3 regions of the Arthrobacter sp. GCM10027362 genome follow, and region 1 is predicted to be linked to each of the others. Evidence: riboswitches for the same ligand, from Rfam matches in the RefSeq annotation. Region 1 holds a riboswitch; each other region holds the start of a gene.
The links. A riboswitch is a leader RNA that binds a small molecule or an ion and turns the genes downstream of it on or off. The one in region 1 is predicted to bind S-adenosylmethionine.

Region 2: it holds a riboswitch for S-adenosylmethionine, as region 1 does, so the genes downstream of both, ACFQ36_RS03930 (aminotransferase class V-fold PLP-dependent enzyme) here and ACFQ36_RS13600 (LLM class flavin-dependent oxidoreductase) in region 1, are expected to answer to the same signal.
Region 3: it holds a riboswitch for S-adenosylmethionine, as region 1 does, so the genes downstream of both, ACFQ36_RS03335 (MetQ/NlpA family ABC transporter substrate-binding protein) here and ACFQ36_RS13600 (LLM class flavin-dependent oxidoreductase) in region 1, are expected to answer to the same signal.

Annotation. Positions count from the first base shown of each region.
Region 1 is NZ_JBHTML010000092.1:12,047-15,436, forward strand. It holds gene ACFQ36_RS13590 (LysE family translocator) at 55-738, shown strand; gene ACFQ36_RS13595 (CoA-binding protein) at 788-1,210, shown strand; SAM riboswitch class I at 1,377-1,471, shown strand; gene ACFQ36_RS13600 (LLM class flavin-dependent oxidoreductase) at 1,557-2,960, shown strand; partial or broken gene ACFQ36_RS13605 (DUF1206 domain-containing protein) at 2,993-3,390, opposite strand, start outside.
Region 2 is NZ_JBHTML010000012.1:5,541-13,814, forward strand. It holds gene ACFQ36_RS03900 (glutamate--cysteine ligase) at 1-819, opposite strand, end outside; gene ACFQ36_RS03905 (metal-dependent transcriptional regulator) at 899-1,660, opposite strand; gene ACFQ36_RS03910 (metal ABC transporter permease) at 1,677-2,573, opposite strand; gene ACFQ36_RS03915 (metal ABC transporter ATP-binding protein) at 2,560-3,351, opposite strand; gene ACFQ36_RS03920 (metal ABC transporter substrate-binding protein) at 3,348-4,265, opposite strand; gene ACFQ36_RS03925 (class I SAM-dependent methyltransferase) at 4,311-5,075, opposite strand; gene ACFQ36_RS03930 (aminotransferase class V-fold PLP-dependent enzyme) at 5,142-6,521, opposite strand; SAM riboswitch class IV at 6,561-6,673, opposite strand; gene hisN (histidinol-phosphatase) at 6,751-7,581, opposite strand; gene ACFQ36_RS03940 (ribosome small subunit-dependent GTPase A) at 7,841-8,274, opposite strand, start outside.
Region 3 is NZ_JBHTML010000009.1:41,374-49,647, reverse strand. It holds gene ACFQ36_RS03345 (methionine ABC transporter permease) at 1-60, opposite strand, end outside; gene ACFQ36_RS03340 (methionine ABC transporter ATP-binding protein) at 57-1,088, opposite strand; gene ACFQ36_RS03335 (MetQ/NlpA family ABC transporter substrate-binding protein) at 1,085-2,008, opposite strand; SAM riboswitch class IV at 2,053-2,175, opposite strand; gene ACFQ36_RS03330 (hypothetical protein) at 2,828-3,205, shown strand; gene ACFQ36_RS03325 (hypothetical protein) at 3,294-3,890, shown strand; gene efeO (iron uptake system protein EfeO) at 4,313-5,503, shown strand; gene efeB (iron uptake transporter deferrochelatase/peroxidase subunit) at 5,569-6,855, shown strand; gene ACFQ36_RS03310 (hypothetical protein) at 6,852-7,502, shown strand; gene ACFQ36_RS03305 (alpha/beta fold hydrolase) at 8,134-8,274, shown strand, end outside.

The sequences.
Region 1 (3,390 bases):
CGACGGCGCCGGGGCGCGCCCGGCGGCAGTTCCTGCGTCTTCTAGTCTGGATCCGTGACGGTTCTTGATGCCGTGCTGGCTTTCGCCGTGGTGGCGGGGTTGCTGACCCTGGTGCCGGGCCTGGACACCGCCCTGGTCCTGAGGTCCTCGCTGACCCGTACCCGTTCCTATGCGTGGGCCACCGCGCTGGGTGTGGCCACCGGGGCCATGCTGTGGGGCATCGCCGCGGCCGTGGGGATCTCCGCGCTGCTGACCGCCTCGGAGACGGCCTACCGGGTGCTGACCACGGCCGGGGCCGGATACATGCTCTGGCTCGGGGCCTCGATGATCTGGAAGTCCTTCCGCGGGAGCGCCGGGCACGCCGCGGCCGAGGCCCGGGCGCCGGTGGCGGCATCGCCGTGGCAGGGCTGGCTGGTCGGGGCCGGTACCAACCTGCTCAATCCCAAGGTCGGGGTCTTCTACATCGCCGCGATTCCGCAGTTCCTCCCCGCCGGGACCGCACCGCTGCTGATGGGGGCGGTGCTGGCCGGGGTGCACTGTGTGCTGTCCCTGGCCTGGTTCGCGGTCCTGATCCTCGGCGGCGGCTACGCCAGGCGCTGGTTGGCCAGCCCGAAGTCGTTGGCGGTGATCGACCGGGTGACCGGTCTGGTCCTGGTTGCCTTCGGGGGCAAGCTCGTCACCGAGTCGCTGCCATCCGGGGCATCGGCCTTCCGGCCGGTGCCTCCGCGGGTGGGCTGACCTCCCGCGAAGGCTCGCGGCGGGTCCCTAGGCGGCCTAGGCTGGCGGTATGGCACACGTCAACGATCCGGAAGTCATCAGGCGGCTGCTCACGGCGCCGGCACGCTGGGCCGTGGTCGGCCTGTCCGATAATCCGCGGCGGGTCGCGCCGCGAATTGGCCGCTACCTGATGGACACCCTGGGCATGGAGGTCGTGCCGGTGAACCTGGAGGGCGCCGAGGTGTTCGGGCTGAAGGGCTACCGGGAGCTGGCGGACATCCCCGGCGGCGTCGAGGTCGTGGACTGCTTCGTGAACTCGCAGAAGGTCGGCCCGGTGGTGGACCAGGCGATCGAGGCCGGCGCGAAGGCCGTGTGGCTGCAGCTGGGCGTCGTGGACGAGGCGGCGGCCGCCCGGGCCGCGGCGGCCGGGCTCGACGTCGTGATGGACACCTGCCCGGCCATCGAGGCCCCGCGGCTGGGAGTGGGGCGCTAGGGTCCCGCTGTGGCGGCGAAACCGACACTGTGGGCGCGCCCCATCCCTTTGAGGCGCGAACGCCGCGGCCCGGGCGGCAGAGCGGCCCGTGGCAGGGGCCGGGTCCGGTTACCGTCTGTGACGCCGGATTTCGTGTCCGGCGCCCGGATGTAGTGCAATGGACGGGTAACCATCCCGAGCGGCTGAGAGACCTGGCTCTGTGACGCCGCAGCAACCCCCTCCTTGACGGAGCAAGGGTGCTACTGCCAGGACCGATGGAGAAAGTTCGTTGGTCGCCGCGGTGCCTCTGTGCGCCGCAGCGGCCTTCGTGCAGGCTCTTCACGGTCGGATCAGGAGGAGTCTGACGATGACTGAAGTAACAGCCAAGCGCCACATCCGGTTCAACGCCTTCGACATGAACTGCGTCGGCCACCAGTCGCCGGGCCTGTGGCGGCACCCGCAGGACAAGTCCGCGGACTACAACACGATCGGCTACTGGACCCATCTGGCCCAGGTGCTGGAAAAGGGCCTGTTCGACGGCCTGTTCATCGCCGACGTGCTCGGCACCTACGACGTCTTCGGCGGCACCAACGAGGTCCCCCTGCGCTCGGCCGCGCAGGTGCCGGTCAACGACCCGTTCCTGCTGGTCTCGGCCATGGCCGCGGTGACCAGGAACCTGGGCTTCGGCGTCACCGCCGGCACCGCCTACGAGCACCCGTACCCGTTTGCCCGCCGCCTGGCCACCCTGGACCACCTGACCAACGGCCGCGTGGGCTGGAACGTGGTCACCGGCTACCTGCCCTCCGCCGCGCGGAACATGGGCCAGGAAGACCAGATGGAGCACGACGAGCGCTACAACCACGCCGACGAGTACCTGGAGGTCATCTACAAGCTCCTCGAGGGCTCCTGGGAGGACGACGCCGTGGTCAAGGACCGCGAGCGCGGCATCTTCACCGATCCGGCCAAGGTCCACGAGATCCGCCACGAGGGCAAGTACTTCAAGGTCCCGGGCATTGCCATCACCGAGCCGAGCCCGCAGCGCACCCCGGTGATCTTCCAGGCCGGTGCCTCCAAACGCGGCATGCGCTTCGCCGCGGAGAACGCCGAGGCCGTGTTCGTCACCTGCCCGACCAAGGAGACCCTGGCCGAGACGGTGAAGAAGATCCGCGACGCCGCCGAGGCCGCCGGCCGGGGCCGCTACGACATCCGCATCTACACGATGCAGACGATCGTGACCGGCCCGGACAGCGCCGCCGCCCAGGCGAAGTTCGAGGAGTACAAGTCCTACGCGGACATCAACGGTGCACTGGCCCTGATCTCCGGCTGGATGGGCGTGGACCTGTCCACCTACGGCCCGGACGACGTGATCGGCGAGAACGTGAAGTCCAACGCCATCCAGTCCTCGGTGGAGACCTTCCAGAAGGCCAGCGGCGATGACGGCAAGCCCTGGACCATCCGCCAGCTGGCCGAATGGGTCGGCGTCGGCGGCTTCGGCCCGATCACCGTCGGCTCCGGCGCCGAGGTGGCCGACAAGCTCATCGAGTGGGTCGAGGAGACCGACGTGGACGGGTTCAACCTGGCCTACGCCATCACCCCGGGCACCTTCGAGGACATCGTCGAGTTCGTGGTGCCCGAGCTGCAGGCCCGCGGCGCCTACCCGGCGGCGTACGCCCCGGGCACGCTGCGCAACAAGCTGTTCGGCAAGGGCGACAAGCTGCCGGAGAACCACCGGGGCGCCAACTACCGGCTCGAGGCGCTCGCGTCGCTGTAAGGTCCGGGCCGGGGTCCCGCGGCGCGGGCCCGTTACATTTTCGCGTAACGGGCCCGCGCCGCCAGGTACAGCCCGTAGCAGATCAGGCCCGCGGCCACCACGATCAGCGCGACATCGCCGTAGGGCTGGTCCCGCAGCCCTTTGAGCGCGCCGTCGAGCCCGGTGGCCTGGGCCGGATTGTGGCGGACGGCGGCCACCGCGAAGAGGACGCCCAGCACGGCCAGCGCCGCCCCCTTGCCGAGGTAGCCGGCGGTCCCGGTCCCGGTCACGGCCCGGCCCAGGCTCCCGGCCGGCAGCTGCTGCAGGTCCTGGAGGAACTTGCGCCGCGCGCCCTTGAACACGTAGTAGGCGCCGGCGGCCACCAAGGCGGCGCCCACCAGGAACAGCAGCACCGGCCCGCCCGGCGCCTGCATCAGCGCCGTGCTGGCGT
Region 2 (8,274 bases), on a different contig from region 1:
GACCAGACCGCGGACCAAGGCAGCCAGCAGCACGGCATCCTGCGCCTGGAGCTGCACATCGGCGGCACGGACCTCGAGGGTCGGGTAGTGGTCCGAGAGCCGGGCGATCCAGGTCAGGACGCCACGGTCGATGATTACCGAGGTGTCCACCAGCCGCTGGATGCGCCGTTCGTAGTCGGCGGCGTCGGCGAAGAGCGGTGCGCAGCCCTGCAACGGCCAGCGGCGGTAGCTGATGGTGCGCCAGCTGGCGAAGCCGCTGTCCCGGTCCAGCCAGAACGGCGAGTTGGCGCTGAGGGCCACGATGGCCGGCAGCCAGGGACGGATACGGTTCAGGGCCTGGACACCGGTTTCCTTGTCCGGAACCTGGACATGCACGTGCTGGCCGTTGATGAACTGGTCCGCCACGATGCCCTTGGCGCTGGCCTTGAGCTGGTGGTAGCGCAGCTTGTCCGTCACCTCGGGGTAGCTTTCGTCGATGCGCGGCGCCGTGGCCGTTGCCGCCGCCCGCGCGCCGCTCTTGCGGGCTGCTGCATCCAGGTTGCGGCGGAAATTGAGCAGGTACTCCTCGGCCTCGGTCAGCGTGCTGCACACGCTGGTCGCCGTTTCGATCTGGCAGCTGAGCAGTTCACGTTGGATGTCCCCGCGGGCTACCTGGGCCGAGCCCTCCAAATGAGCTGCCACCGCGTCTGCCACGGCCATCGGCTTGGCAGTATGCGGATCCAACAGCAGGTATTCCTCTTCGATGCCGATGGTCGGGATGGTCCCGCGGGGTGCCGGGGCATTCCGGACCTGGGGCGCGGCCGTGACGGGGAAGTGCATGGGCTGCCTTTCCGTTGGGGACAGCGGACACCACGAGCTTAGTTGATCAGCATGCTGTCCGTTGACCTGACGCCGGCGATCAGTGTCCGATGACACATCCTGGGTGGGGATGGTCGCTGCTGATCCATAGCGCTGCCGCGGCCTGGTCGCCGAGGTCCAGCTCGCGCGCGTTGCCCTCGGCCCCGATGCTGACCACCAGCGCCCCGCCGAAGGGCCTGCGGCCGATGATCCTGACCGGATCGTCCAACCCGATGTCCTCGGCCTGCAGGAAGCGCAGCAGCGCCGGGTCCGCATCGCTGATCCGGGTAATCCGGCCGATATGCCCCTCGTCCAGATCGTGCAGCTGGTATGCACGGGGGACGGTGACGGAGCCGTCGGCGGCGGGAATCGGATCCCCGTGCGGATCCCGGGCGGGGTTTCCCAGCTTGGTCGAGATGCGCTCGATCATCTTCTCCGAGACCGTGTGTTCAAGCAGTTCGGCCTCGTCGTGCACCTCGTCCCAGGCATAGCCGAGCTCGTCCACCAGGTAAGTTTCGAGCAGCCGGTGCCGGCGCACCATGGCCAGGGCCAGCCGGCGGCCCTCCGGTGTGAGCTCGACGCTGCCGTACGGCTCGTGTGCTACCAGGCCGAGCTCCACGAGTTTGCGCACCATTTCGGACACCGAGGAGTTCGCCACCCCCAGCCGGGCGGCCAGACGGGAAGAACTGACCGGCCGGTCCTGCCATTCGGTGAAGGTGTAGATGGCCTTCACGTAGTCCTGCACGCTGGAGGAATCGCTGTTCAGGACGGTGTTTTTGTTTTTCTTGTGCGTCTTGTTCGGCTTCTTGCTGGCTGGGGACATCTTCGCTTCCACGGATTCATCGGCTGGCTTCCTGCCCGGCGGCAGGCCGGACCGCCTCGAGGCGGGACGCACGGCGCCGCCGCCATTGCCAGACTACCCCGCTGCGTCGGGCGAAGAAGAACGCCAGGAGGAACACCACCGATTGGGCCAGGACCACCGAGGCGCCGGTGGCAATGTCGAGGTAGTAGCTGGCATAGATCCCCGCCACGGAGGCCGCCGCCGTGACCGAGCCGGCGATCAGCAGCATTCGGTCGAAGCTGCGGGTGAGCAGGAACGCGGTGGCGCCGGGGGTGATGAGCATGGCGACGACGAGGATGATGCCCACTGCCTGCAGCCCGACGACGACGGTCAGCGCCAGCAGGCCGAGCAGCAGCGCGGACAGTCGGCGTGTCCCGAGGCCGATGGCGTGGGCGTGGACGCGGTCGAAGGCGAAGAGCGTCAGGTCCCGCCGCTTGAACAGCAGCACGGCCAGCGTCACGGCGCCCAGGACCAGGACCTGGATGAGTTCGCCGGTGGTGACCCCGAGGACATTGCCGAAGAGGATGTGCTGCAGGTCGATCTGGCTCGGCGTCTTGGAGACGATGGCCAGGCCGGCCGCGAACAGGCCGGTGAAGACGACGCCGATGGCGGTGTCCGCCTTCAGCTTGCTGTTGGCCCGGACGGCGCCGATCAGGGCCACGGCCCCGGCCCCGAAAACGAACGCGCCCACGGAGAACGGGATGCCCGCGATATAGGCCAAAGCCACTCCCGGCAGGACGGCGTGGGAGACGGCATCGCCCATCAGGGACCACCCCATGAGGATCAGCCAGCAGGAGAGCACCGAGCAGACGACGGCGGCGGCCACGGTGACCAGCAGGGCGCGGGTCAGGAAGCCGTACTGCAGCGGCTCCAGCAACCAGTTAAACAAGTCCATCGGGGGTCTCCTTCCGGGCGGCCGTCCCGGCCGGGGCAGGCATGGTGCCGAAAGCTCGGGCGAGGTTCTCGTTGGTCAGCACCGACTCCGGCGAGCCGTGGGCCAGCACGCGCCGGTGGAGCAGCACGGCTTCATTGCACAACTGCGGGATTCCGGCCAGGTCGTGGGTGGAGACCAGCATGGTCCTGCCCTCGTCCCGCAGTTCGCGGAACAGCGCCACGAGGGCGGCTTCGGAGGATTTGTCCACGCCGGCAAACGGTTCGTCCAGCAGCATCAGCGCCGCGTCCTGCGCGATGCCCCTGGCCACGAAGGCCCGCTTGCGCTGGCCGCCGGACAGTTCGCCGATCTGCCGGTGCTGCAGTCCGGCCAGGCCGACGCGCTCCAGGGCGTGGTCCACGGCCTCGCGGTCCTGGCGCCGTGCGCGGCGCATCGGGCCGAGCCTGCCGTAGCGGCCCATCATGACGACGTCGCGAACGGAGACCGGGAAGGTCCAGTCGACGTCTTCGGACTGGGGTACGTAGGTGACCAGGTTCAGTTTCCGCGACTGGCCGGGCTCCAGGCCGAAGAGCCGCACCGAACCGCGGGTGGGCTGGACCAGGCCCATGAGGGATTTGAACAGCGTGGACTTGCCCGAGCCGTTCACGCCGATGAGCCCGCAGATGGTCCGGGCCTCGACGGTCAGGTCCACGCCGTCCAGGGCGACGACGTCGTGGTAGCCCACGTGCAGCCCGCTGACGGCGATGGCGGCAGCGCCGGCCGGTACGTGTTGCAGGGTCATGGGGCCAGTCCTTCCTTGATCAGGCGGATGTCGTGGCGGATCAGGTCCAGATGTGTCGGGACCGGTCCGTCGGCGGCGGAGAGCGAGTCCACGTACAGTGGCATCACCAGCCGGGCTCCGGTGGCCGCGGCCACCTGCTCCATGGCCGAGGGGTTGACGGTGGATTCGCAGAAGACTGCCGGTGCCTTGTGCGCCTGCACGAACCGGATTGCGTCCTTGATCTGGTGCGGGGTGCCCTCGGCATCCGAGTTCACCGGCCAGAGGAAGGCCTCCTGCAGGCCGGCGTCCCGGGTCAGGTAGGAGAAGGCGCCTTCGCAGGTGACCAGGGCGCGCGCGGCTCCCGGGTCCCTGAAGGCCTCTTTCAGTTCCTTCATGACGGCGTCGAGTTCGCGTTTGTACAGTTCGCCGTTGGTTCGGAAATCCGCGGCGTGGGCCGGATCGAGCCGGCTGAGGGCCTTGACCGTGTTGTCCACATACGTCTTGGCGGCCAGGGGCGACATCCAGGCGTGCGGGTTCGGCTTGCCCTCGTAGTCGCCGGAACGGATGTCGACCGGTTCCACGCCCTCCGACAGCACCACGTGCGGCACGGGAACGGAGGCCACGAACCGTTCGAACCAGCGTTCCAGGCCCAGGCCGTTGTCCAGGATCAGGTCCGCTTCCTGTGCGTTCACCAGGTCCGACGGCGTGGGTTCGTAGCCGTGGATTTCGGCACCGATCTTGGTAATGGATTCCACCCGCACATGCCCGCCGCCGATGGTCCGGGCCATGTCCGCCAGCACTGTGAATGTGGTGAGCACCAGCGGCCGCGGATCCTCCGAGTCGGGGCGGCCGCTCGCGGGACCCTGGGCTGCGCAGGCGGACAAGGCGCCCAGGGCCAGCAGCAGGGCGATCGCGGCCCACCAGTTTTTCGGCATACCTAAATATAACCTGACGGCGGGCCTGCGAAGAATGGTTCGTGCTCAGGCTTTGAAGGCCCGCCAGGTTTGGGTGTAATAGGGCAGCTGGATCACCGAGGTCCCGGCATAGTCCAGGTGGTCGTGCAGGTACCAGCGCAGGTTGGACAGCACCTTGGCCCGGGTGGCTTCGCCCGCCCGCAGGTAGTAGCTGCGGGACTTGGCCAGTTCCAGCACGTCGGCCGGCGTGAGCGGATCACACCATCGGGTCTCATGCCGCTCGAGCCCGCTGAATTCCGGGCCGACCTGCGGGCGGAAACCGGGCCGGTGCACATCTCCGGCGTGCATGATGCGCGAGAGCCGGTGAACCCACGGTACGGTCACGTCCAGCTGGTTCCAGATCAGTCCGAGCAGGCCGCCCGGACGCAGGATCCGGGCCAGTTCGGTGCTGGCGGCCAGCGGATCCACCCAGTGCCAGGCCTGCGCCACCGTGACCACATCCAGCGAGGCGTCCGGCAGGCCGGTCTGCTCCGCGGTGCCGACCAGCGTGCGCACGCCGCGGAATTTGCGCTCCAGCTGGGCGAGCATGTCCGCCGACGGGTCCACAGCCACCACCTGGAGCCCGCGGGAGAGCAGTTCCGCGCTGTACTTGCCGGTGCCGGCTCCCACGTCGGCGGCCTGCGTTGCGCCGGATGCCGCGGCCAGCAGCCAGTCCACGGCGTCCTCGGGATACCCCGGCCGCACGCGGTCGTAGTGTTCGCCGCCGGTCTGGAAGCTGGAGCCGAAGGCACGGCGGCGTGCATCATCCAGCCGCGGACCGCGATGAACCACCGCTGTACTCCTTAGGGCCGGGTGCTGGGTTGAGGTTCCGATCGGTGGGAAATTCTACCCGGTCCGTCAGCTGTCCGCCGGCGCAGCCCCTGCGGTTCCAGGCAGGGGCGGCGCCCAGTCCGGGAAGGGGCGCGTTTCCTCGGCCGGAACCCAGCGTCCGCATTCGATCACGTAGTCGTGGCGCAGGCCCTCCCGCAGCAACGCATCGACGCCGGCGACCAGCCGGGCGGCGTCGTCGAGCCGCGACCCCAGGCCGAAGCTGGCCCGGAGCGAACCGGAGGGCAGGCCCAGCCGGTTCAGCAGCGGGTGTGCGCAGAACTTGCCGTCACGCAGCCCCACCCCGTGCTCGGCGGACAGATACGCGGCGACCAGGCCGGCGTCGTAACCGGCCACCGAAAAATTCACGATGCCTGCGGTGCCGGGGGAGTCTTCGGGGAAAATGCGGTGCACGCTGACCCCGGGCAGGGACCCAAGGCCGGTCATCAGATAGCTGTGCAGCGCTCCCTCATGCCGCTGCCACGCCGCTGGATCCAGGTCCGCGAGCACCTCGGCTGCTTTGGCCAGCGCCGCCACCCCCATCAGGTTGGGCGAACCTGCCTCGTGGCGGGCGGGCCCGGTGGCCCAGCTTGCGGTCTCCAGCCGGACCCGGCGCACCGCGCCACCGCCTGCCAGGTACGGTCTTCCGGCGTCCAGCCAGTCGCCGCGGCCGATGAGGGCGCCGGCGCCGAAGGGCGCGTAGAGCTTGCTGCCCGAAAGCGCCAGGTAATCGATGTCGTCCGCCGCCATCCCGATCCGGCGGTGCGCGGCCAGCTGGGCCGCGTCCACCACGATCCGGGCCCCGTAGCGGTGTGCCAGCCGGGCCGCCTCGGCCACCGGAAAGAGCTCTCCGGTGACATGCGAGGCACCGGTAACCGCCAGCAGCGCTGTCCGCCCTTCCGCCAATTCGGCTTCGAGGGCAGCGAGGGTCTCCGCGAGGGTGGACCGGACGCTGAGGCTGCGGTGGGGGAGGCGTTGCCAGGGCAGCAGGTTCGCGTGGTGCTCGATATCCAGGTACAGCACCTCGCCCCCCGATCCCCGGCCGGGCAGGCAGCCGGCGAGCAGGTTCAGCGCGTCCGTGGCGTTCCGGGTGAAGATGACCTCGTCATCCTCCCGGCCGCCCACAAAGCCGCGCAGCGTACGGCGTGCCTTCTCGTAGACGGCGGTGGAGACTTGGGCGGTGTAGCCGGCTCCGCGGTGCACGCTGGCGCAGTAGGGCAGCAGGTCCTGCAGGTGGCCGGCCACGTCGGTCAGGGCCGGGGCCGAGGCCGCGTAATCCAGGTTCGCGAACCGGACCCGGCGGCCGCCGAGCAGCGGCACGGCCAGACCGCCCCCGACCACCTCCAGCAGGGGAACAGCCGCGGTGCGGAAGCCGGCGGGCAGGACGGATGACAAAATGCTCGTGCTCATGGAACCTCGTGGCTGAGGGAGTCGCCGGCAGTACCGGCAAATCCGCGCTTGCCGCGCCGGGCAGGCGCGGCCAGGTCGTCACCCGGGGCACCCCGCCGCGGCGGGAGGGTTGCCGGCCAGCAAACCGGGGTTTTGCGCTGGCACTCGTGACCTGTGCTCAGCCTAGCTGCATCCCGGCCGCAACGCGCGGATGTTACGTAATGGGCGGGAACCGCAACGGGGCGCCACGCTACAGCGCGGCGCCCGCCGGCCGCTGGCCGCGCAGCTCCGGATTGAGCAGGTGCAGCACCTCCTCGTGCAGCAGGCCGTTGGTCGCCAGTGCGTTGCCGCCGAAGGGGCCCTCCTCGCCTTCGAGGGAGGTAAACCGGCCGCCGGCCTCGGACACGATCGGCACCAGGGCGGCCATGTCGTAAAGATTCAGCTCCGGCTCGCAGGCAATATCCACGGCACCTTCGGCCACCAGGCAGTAGGACCAGAAGTCACCGTAGGCGCGGGTCCGCCATACGGACTCGGTCAGCGCCAGGAACTCGTCCAGGTTCCCGCGTTCCTTCCAGCCGGTCAGGCTGGAATAGGACAGCGAGGCATCGGCCAGGCCTGACACCTTGGAGACACTCAGCCGGGTGGCTGCCGAAAGCGAACGTCCGGTGTAGGCGCCGGCACCCCTGGCCGCCCACCAACGCCGGCCCAGCGCCGGGGCGCTGACCACGCCGACCACGGGCTTGCCGTCGTCGATCAGGGCAATCAACGTGGCCCAAACGGGGACGCCGCGGACGAAGTTCTTGGTGCCGTCGATCGGGTCGATCACCCACCGGCGCGGGCCCTGGCCGCTGCTGCCGAACTCCTCGCCAAGCACTGCATCCCGTGGCCGCGCCCGCGAGAGCTGGCCCCGGATCGCTTCTTCGGCGGCCCGGTCAGCATCCGTGACCGGGGTCAGGTCCGGCTTGGTATCGACCTGCAGGTCCAGGGCCTTGAAGCGGGACATGGTCTGGGCGTCCACGGCGTCCGCCATCACATGGGCCAGGCGGAGGTCGTCGGTATAGTTGTGCGGTTCCACGGTCATGGGTCCAAGCGTAGTGCCCGAGGGTCCCAAACCGAGCCTGCGAGGTTAGGGAGGGCACGGAGCGCTAGCCGCCGAGGGATGGGAGGCGGATGGGCGGTAGTGCCCGAGGGCCCCAAGCCGAGCCTGCGAAGGATGGGGAGCCGCTGAACGAGAGTGGGGCGCGAGGGGCCCGCCAAGAGAGCGGCCAGGGGTCCCCGTGCGCGCAGCGTGCAGGGTGACCGCGAACGGGCGGAGCCGACACTGTGGGAGCGCCCCAATCTCAGACGTTGCCGAGTTCCTTGGCATCCCTGGCTTCGGTGTGTTCCTGCATGCCCAGCAGGCGGCGCAGGGAGGCCAGCCGGGCCGGGCCGGGGACACCGGCGTTCCCTGCGGCCACCCACTCATCCAGCCCGCAATTGACGGCCGCGTCGTTGTGCTTGCAGCCGCGCTCGCAGTCCTCGGCGCCCGGCGCGAGGTCGGGGAAGGCCGCCAGGATCCGGTCCGGGTCCACATGGGCCAGGCCGAAGGAACGGATACCCGGGGTGTCGATGATCCAGCTGCCGGGCGGGGCACCGCGGAGCTTGAGCGCCAGTGCGGAGGAGGAGGTGTGCCGGCCGCGCCCGGTCACGGCATTGACGTCGCCGATGGCCCGGTCGGCGCCGGTGAGTGCGTTGACCATGGTGGATTTGCCGACGCCGGAATGCCCGAGCATGA
Region 3 (8,274 bases), on a different contig from region 1:
CGCGGTCTGCCCGATCGCCGGCAGCACCAGTGCGGGCACCTCGGACCAGGGAGTGTTCACGGGGCACCGACTTCCACTCCGGGTGCGTCCGAATGAACGGTTGCCGGCAGGGCCGGGTGGCCGTGCAGGCCCACTGCGGCCAGGGACTCATGGACGGAGGCCTCCGGCAGGCCGGCCCGGACGGAGATGGTGGCGCGGCCGGCGGGCGGACCGCCGATGGATTCGATGCTGGCGGCCAGCATCTCCACCGGGCTGCCCAGGGCGGCGCCCAGGCGCTGGGGCCAGTCCAGGGCCACGGCCCCGGGGCCGTACTGCACCTGCCACACCTCGGTCCCGGGGGTCGGGCGTACCGGCGCGCCGTGGCGGAGCAGGTCTGCGGCCAGGGCCGAGGACGGGTCGGCGGCGATCGTGCCCACCGGCCCGGACTCCACGATCCGGCCGGCTTCCAGCCGGGCTACCGTGTCCGCCGCGGCGCGCACGACGTCCATTTCATGGGTGATGAGCACGACGCTGACGTTTTGCGTGTCGCGGATGCTGCGGATCAGGTCCAGGATCGAGACGGTGGTGGACGGGTCCAGTCCGGAGGTCGCCTCGTCGGCCAGCAGGACGGAGGGCTTCAGCGCCAGCGCCCGGGCAATGCCGACGCGCTGGCGCTGGCCGCCGGACAGCTGGGCCGGATAGGCGCCGGCTTTGTCGCCCAGGCCGACCAGGTCCAGCAGTTCGCCCACGCGCCGGGCGGCCGAGGCCCGGGTCGCGCCCAGGAAGTCCAGCGGCAGCGCGATGTTCTCGGCAACGGTGGCGCGGGCGAGCAGGTTTGATCCCTGGAAGATGGTCCCGATGGACTGACGGGCGGAGCGCAGCTGCCGGCGCCCCAGGCGGGTCAGGTCCTGCCCGTCCACGGACACGGTGCCGGCGGTGGGCCGGGTCAGCAGGCTGATGCAGCGGGACAGCGTCGATTTGCCGGCCCCGCTGGGGCCGGTGATGGCGGCGATTTCCCCGGCCTCGACCCTGAGGCTGACCTTATCCAGGGCCTGGAACTTCTTCGGGCCCGGTCCGTAGGCCTTGCTGACCCGGTCCAGTTCGATCATGGCCGGCTGACCGGGGCGAGCTGGTCCTTGACCGCCGGATCGTCGGTGGTGGCCAGATAGTCCTGCAGCTTCGGGTCCTTGAAGGCCTCGATGAGCTTTTCGATGTTGGGATCGTCCAGGTAGCCGGTGCCGATGGCCAGCTGGGAGGCGAAGACCTGGGGTGCCTCCGGGGCGTAGATCCTGTACTTGGCGGGCGTTCCGGCGGCGACGAATTCAAAGTTGTAGCTGATGATAGCGTCCAGGTCACCCAGGCTGCGGGCCGCGGTGCCGAAGGCGATCGGCTGCAGCTTCAGGCCGCGCGGGTTCTCCTTGATGTCCTTCAGCGTGGCCTTGGAGGCCTCCACGGCCGAATCCAGGGTGATGGCGCCGGCGCCCTGCAGCAGCATCAGGGCCTGGGCGGTGTTGGCCGGATCGTCCAGGATCCCGATCCTCGCCCCGTCGGGAAGGTCCTTCAGGGAACCGTACCGGGAGGAGTAGAGGGAGTAGGACCACTGGAACACGGGTTCGGCCGGGGTGATCTTCCAGCCCTTCGCGGCGTTGGTCTGCTCGATCCAGGGCTTGTGCGCGTAGATGGTGGCGGCCAGTTCGCCGTCGTTGGCGGCCTGGGAAATCTGGTTCGGATCCCCGATCCCGGTCGGGATGACGTGGATGCCGTAGTCCGGGGCGATGTCCTCGGCAACATATTCGAGCACCGCCTCCTGCGCGGCGTCGGTGGACAGGTAGCCGACCTTCAGGTCCGTGCCGAACGCCGCGGTGCTGCCGCTGCCGGCCGCGTTCACGCCGATCACGGCCCCGACAGCAGCGGCGACGACGAGGGCCGCCCCGCCGATCAGCGCCGGCTTTCTGGACTTCTTCTTCAGTTCAAGACCGTGGCCCGCGGACGGTTTGTCGGCATGTTTGGTTTCGCTGGGGGAAGACATCTTGCTGTGTACCTCTGTCTGGTCACGGCACAACACCGCGTGCGGCGCCGTACTTGCCGGCAGCGGATCCTCTTCCCGCCGCGGGCCGAATCTTCATCTGGGGCACCCCGCTACAGCGAGAGGGTTGCCGTCCAACCAGCCAGGACTTCACGTTGGAGCTCTTGATTCAGTAAAAAAATGATGGTGGAAATGTGACGCGAAGAAAACCCCGGCCATGGTTCCAGCCATACGGGGAAATGGAACGAAATACGCGGACATAAAACTCAACAACGGGTCACACAGCCATCGCGGTCCCGGACGGGGCAGGCATATGGCAGGGCGATCACCACGATCCCTGCCGGACCGGCCGCGTCACCGGCCTGCCCGGTGCACATGCACCCGCCGCCGCTGGTCCGGCCCAAGGCACGGGAAGCGAAGACGTGCGCCTTCTGACTCCTGATGTGTGGCCGGCGACGTCGTTTCACCGTGCCGTGAACCCGTCTTCCTGCCGACACTCTCCGTAACTGCCTATGCAGCGGTCCAAGGAACACTGATAACAGCGCATATGTCCCAGTAGGGAACCGGGCTGCCCCGGCGTCCTGGTCCCGCCGTTGGTCCTGCAACACGGGATGGCCATCGGGTGGGAGGCGGCCGGATGAGCCGGCCGGGACCGGGCATGGGCAGTCTTCGGGCACCGGCCGTTGGCCGGCTTGCGTGACGTTTGCTCCTGCAGCGGCGTGTTGGACGGTCCGGTCCCGTGCCAGGGGTGACGATATGACGGTGGGGGACATGCGGAAACGGGGGAATGCGCCGGCGGGCACAGGTAGGTCTGCCTTCGGCGTGGGCTCCGGACCGCGTTTCGGCGGCCCGGAGCAGCAGCGCCAAACGGTCTCTCCGGTTCTGCAGGATCGTCCCGGCGGTCCGCGTCCCCGGCCGCTGCCGGCCCGTCTCCCTGCCGGGCGCAGCCCGTGGGCGGCCCTGGCCGCAGCCGCCCTGTTTTGGGTCTGGGTCGGCCTCGGGGGCCTGGCTGCCCCTGCGCACCCGTCCCTGCCCGCTGCCGCGGTATCCCTGTACCTGGCCGGCGCGCTGCTGGCGTCCGGCGTCATTCTCACCTGCGCCGCGCTGGCTTCCATCCTGGCCCGCCGCAGCCTGCCGCTTCGGGCCGGGCGCCGGGAAGGAACGGCAGAGGTTTCCTCCCCGGCGGCCGGCACCGTGTGACCGAAGGACATGCATCGGCCACTCTTATGCTGGAAGGGAGGGCGCCTGCGTGACCGGCCGGGCACCGGTGGCAGGAGGAGCTCCGTTCATGGCATTTGTGTTCCCGCAGCGGGCCCATGTCTTCGTGGACGGGTCCAAGGCCCGCGGGTACTACATCGCCGCTGCAGTCATCTCCCCGCAGGACGTCGCCTCGGCCCGGTCCGTGATTACCGGCCTGCGCCACAAGAATTCGGCCTCGGTCCACTTCAAGAACGGAAAGGACGCGCAGCGCCGGGCCTTCCCCAGGGGCGCGGCCGCCACCGGGGCCCAGACGCTCCTGTACGTGGTGAAGGACCGGCCCGACAAGATCGCCCGGCCGGCCTGCCTCGAGGCCCTGGTCACGGACCTGTGCCGGAACGCGGCCGGACGCCTGATCCTGGAACAGGACGATTCGCTGACCGCGGCCGACCGGCGGATCATTGCCGCCCGGCTGCGCGCCCACCGATGCCGGGACCTGGACTACCTGCATCAGAAGCGCCGGGAGGAACCGCTGCTCCGGGCCGGTGACTCGGTGGCCCGGAGCTGCCGGAAGGGCGGGGACTGGATCCGTCAGGCGGCTCCCCTGGTCGCGGGGTCCGTGTCCTGTAAAAGCGCGGGCCTGGCTCGTCGTACCATCCGGAAGCCGGTTACAACCAGGCGCCCGTGACGGCCCGACGCAACCAACGCCGAGAACGGCGCCTATGACAGCTTCCTGGTTGGGGGACGTTGACGAAAAGCTGGCGCGTGGATGGGACGCCCGCGAAAAAGCCCGTGAAGGCATCCGGCCGCCGGCACTGGTTGTCCAACGGGTGGAGTAATTTTCGGAAAAATTACGACACGGTTGTTTTGCGTAATCCCATGCGGTGTGTACCCTTCCGTTGTTAGGCAAGCCTCAGCTTAGTTCTCCGAAGTCTGAGTACCAGCTGGCGACAAGCTCCTGCCTCATGGGACAGCATGAGGCAGGGCAAACTCACTGCCACCGTGCAGACCGGCCTGCCTGCACCAGACACCGCCGGTGTGCTGCCGTGACCGCGCACCGGTGCCGTCTGGATCGCTCCCGACCGCACCCGAGACATTCCAAGGATCCCAATGCCTGGCTTGACCCTGCCCAAAAACGGGCCTATTGCCGCTTCCCGTGCGGCCTTCATGGCAGCGGCAGCCGTACTGCCGCTGGCCCTGGCCTCCTGCACCGGCCCTGCACCGGCTGACCCCGCCTCCTCCGGCGCCATCAGGGTGACCAGCACCGGTTCCGGGTGCAAGGTCTCCACAACTGAAGCATCCAGCGGCAACCTCACCTTCGCGGTCACCAACAACGGCGCGGAGGTGACCGAGTTCTACCTGCTGGCCGGGGACGGCCTGCGCATCATCGGAGAGGCGGAGAACATCGGACCCGGGCTGACCCGGAACCTGGTGGTGACGGCCCCGGCCGGTACGTACATCACCGCCTGCAAGCCCGGCATGCAGGGCGAGGGCATCCGCGCCGGCTTCACCGTCAAGGAGTCCGGCGGGCAGGCCGGCGTCGATGCCGGTTCCCAGGAACTGGTGGACACCGGCGTCGCCCAGTACACCGCCTACGTCAAGGACCAGGCGGAGCAGCTGGTGGCCGGCACCCAGGCCTTTGCCGAGGCCTACGCGGCAGGCGATGCCGCCAAGGCCCGCAGCCTCTACGCGGCCACCCGCATGCACTGGGAGCGTATCGAGCCCGTGGCCGAGTCCTTCGGTGACCTGGACCCCAGGCTGGATGCCCGCGAAGCCGACCTCGAGCCCGGCCAGGAATGGACCGGCTGGCACCGGGCCGAGAAGGACTTGTTCCCTCCGGCCGGCTACACGCCGCAGACGGCGGGTGAGCGTTCCGTGATTGCCCGGCAGCTTGTGGCGGACACCGAGCACCTCGGACAGCGCACACGCTCGGTGGAACTGAGCGCCGACGACCTCGGCAACGGTGCCAAGGAGCTCCTGGACGAGGTGGCCAGGGGCAAGGTCACGGGCGAGGAGGAAGCCTGGTCGCACACCGACCTGTGGGACTTCCAGGCCAACGTCGACGGCGCGCGGATCGCCTTCGAGAGCCTCCGGCCGGCCCTGCTCCAAAAGGACGCAGCACTGGCCGCGTCCCTGGACGGGAAGTTCGCGGCCCTGCAGGCGGAGCTGAAGAAGTACCGCAAGGGTGAGGGCTTCGCCTCCTACGACGAGCTCAGTCAGTCCGAGGTCCAGCGGCTTGCCGGCCTGGTTGATTCCCTGGGCGAGCCGCTGTCCCAGCTCACCGCGGCGGTCGTGCTGTGACCGGCTGCCCGTTCGGGGGCAGCCAGCCACCGTCCCCCGACAGTGCGGCGCCTCAACAGGTGTCTGTGCCGGACGGCGCGGACCGCCGGCTGTCGCGCCGGAAGCTGCTCTCCCTGGCCGGCGGTGCCGGGGCGGCCGTCGGCATCGCTGCAGGCTTCCTGAGCCAGAATGCGCTCTCCGCTGCCGCGGCGCCGGCAGGGGAACCCCTCGGCGCCACCGTCCCGTTCCACGGCGACCGCCAGGCAGGGATCACAACGCCGGCGCAGGACCGCCTGCACATGGCGGCGTTCGATGTCACCACGGAGGACCGCAGCGCACTCATCACGCTCCTTCGGGATTGGACGGCAGCAGCCAAAGCGATGACGGCCGGGCGCACGGTCGGCGACACCGGCGCCGTCGGCGGCCCTTACGACGCCCCGCCGGATGACAGCGGTGAGGCTTTGGGCCTGGCCCCCGGCAGGCTCACGCTGACGTTCGGCTTCGGGCCGGGACTGTTCGACAAGGACGGCAAGGCGCGCTTCGGGCTGGAGGGCCGCCGTCCCGATGCCCTGGTCGACCTGCCCCACTTCCCCGGCGATGCCCTGGAAGCAGCCCGCACGGGCGGGGACCTGGTAGTCCAGGCCTGCGCCGACGATCCGCAGGTGGCCGTGCACGCGGTCCGCAACCTGGCACGCATCGGCTTCGGCAAGGTACGGGTGCGCTGGTCGCAGCTGGGCTTTGGCCGGACATCGTCCACGTCGCGGACGCAAACAACCCCGCGCAATCTCTTCGGCTTCAAGGACGGAACCAACAACCTCAAGGCCGAGGACACGGACCTTCTCAACGAGCACGTTTGGGTCACCGCCGGTTCCCGTCCCGGGGAAGCGTGGATGACCGGCGGCAGCTACCTGATAGCCCGGCGCATCCGGATGCATATCGAGATCTGGGACCGCACGTCCCTGCGCGAACAGGAAGGCCTGATCGGCCGGACCAAGGGCGAAGGAGCACCGCTTTCCGGAGGCACGGAATTCACCGCACCCGACTTCACCATCAAGGGCCGCGACGGCCAACCCCTCATCCCCCTGGATTCCCACCTGCGGCTGGCCCACCCGGACCACAACGACGGCGTGCGGATGCTGCGCCGCGGCTACAACTACACCGACGGATCCGACGGGCTGGGGCACCTCGACGCCGGCCTGTTCTTCATCGCCTTCGTCAAGGATCCGCGGACACACTACGTGCCCATGCAGATGGCCATGGCAAAGCAGGACGTCCTGGCCCTTGAGTACCTCAAGCACACCGGCTCGGGCCTGTTCGCCGTGCCGCCGGGCGCCAGGCCCGGCGGCTTCATCGGTGAAGGACTCTTCACATGAGCACCGCCGGCCTCAAGCCCCGCGCCGGTACGGACACCCGGGAACCCAGACCGGTCCCTGCCGAACGGAACCCCGGCAGCCAGTCCCCCGCGGCGCCCGGGCAGCCGGGGCGCAGGAGGGGCATGTTCCTGGCCACCGGCTGCACGCTGGCATGGCTGATGTCCGTGTCCGTCGGGGCCCTCGTGGACTGTGGTCCGGTCCTGCACCGCGTGGGCCTGGCCTGCCATATCATTGCGCTGGTCCTGTCCTTCGGTGCCATCCTGATCGTCGACTGGGTGGGCCTCCTCTGGCTGCTGGGCAAACGGGACATCCACGACACCCGCCGCCTGGAGGCTGCCGCCCAGCCGCTGATCTGGGGCGGGCTGGCCGTGCTGCTGGCATCAGGTGCCATGATCAAGCCGGACATCACCAACCCCCTCACGCAGGCCAAGCTCCTGTGCGTCCTGATCCTCATGCTGAACGGCATCGCCCTGGCACCGGCCATGCGCCGGCTCCGTGCCCTCCCCGCGGGGACACATTTCAGGTCAGTGGCCGTGCGGCTGCGGATCCGGATACTGACCGCCCTGTCCATCTCACAGTGCTGCTGGTGGACAGCGATCATCGTGGGCCTGGTCAACAGCACCCTGCGCCGCTGGGCGGGAGGATAACCGGACAGGCGCCACTGCCGCCCGGTTGATCCCGGGCTCAGCAGCCCCTGAATCCATCACCAACCCTGATGTATCGACCACAATATTCAGCGCCGACACCAGAGCATTACAGACATCATCAAGGACGTCGAGCCGTTGCGAACCAGCTGACCTGCCCCAACACAAGTGCCGATATCGGCGCATATGACAACTGGAAGCCGGTGAATCGCGCTGCGATTCCGGAGTTTGATACTGCCGTCCGTCTGGCAGTACCGGGTCTGGCGCCGCCCCGATACCGTGCCTGGCGGCTGGGATGGCCGCCACGCTCCCGCATCCGGTCCTTTCTATATGTCTATATGGTCCCGGTGCATCACGGACGAGACTGAAGGCATGACGATCCGAAGTCCGTTGTCCTGTTTACCTTGGCCGCCCTCGCCGCGATCGGGGTGTCTGACTGATCCGGCAGGCCGTGCGCGAGGGGCGCTCCTGGTGGTGGATAGGCATGTGCGCCATTGTCCTGTGGTTCTAGGGATTCGTCGCAACGCTGCAGCCAACGCTCACTTCGGACGCATCCTTGCCACCTGCGCAGGCCTCCTTCCAGCATGCTAGGATCCGAGGCGTCACCCGTCCCTTTGGAAGCCCGGGAGAGCCTATGGCACAGACAGGTCCGGCGCTCCGCCGGGAAGAGATTACCGTTGGCGGGACCGGGCTGTCCGTCCTGACCTGCGGGGATCCCGGTGCCGCTCCCTTGCTGCTGCTGCACGGCACCTTCTGGAGCCGAGTCTGGCAGCCG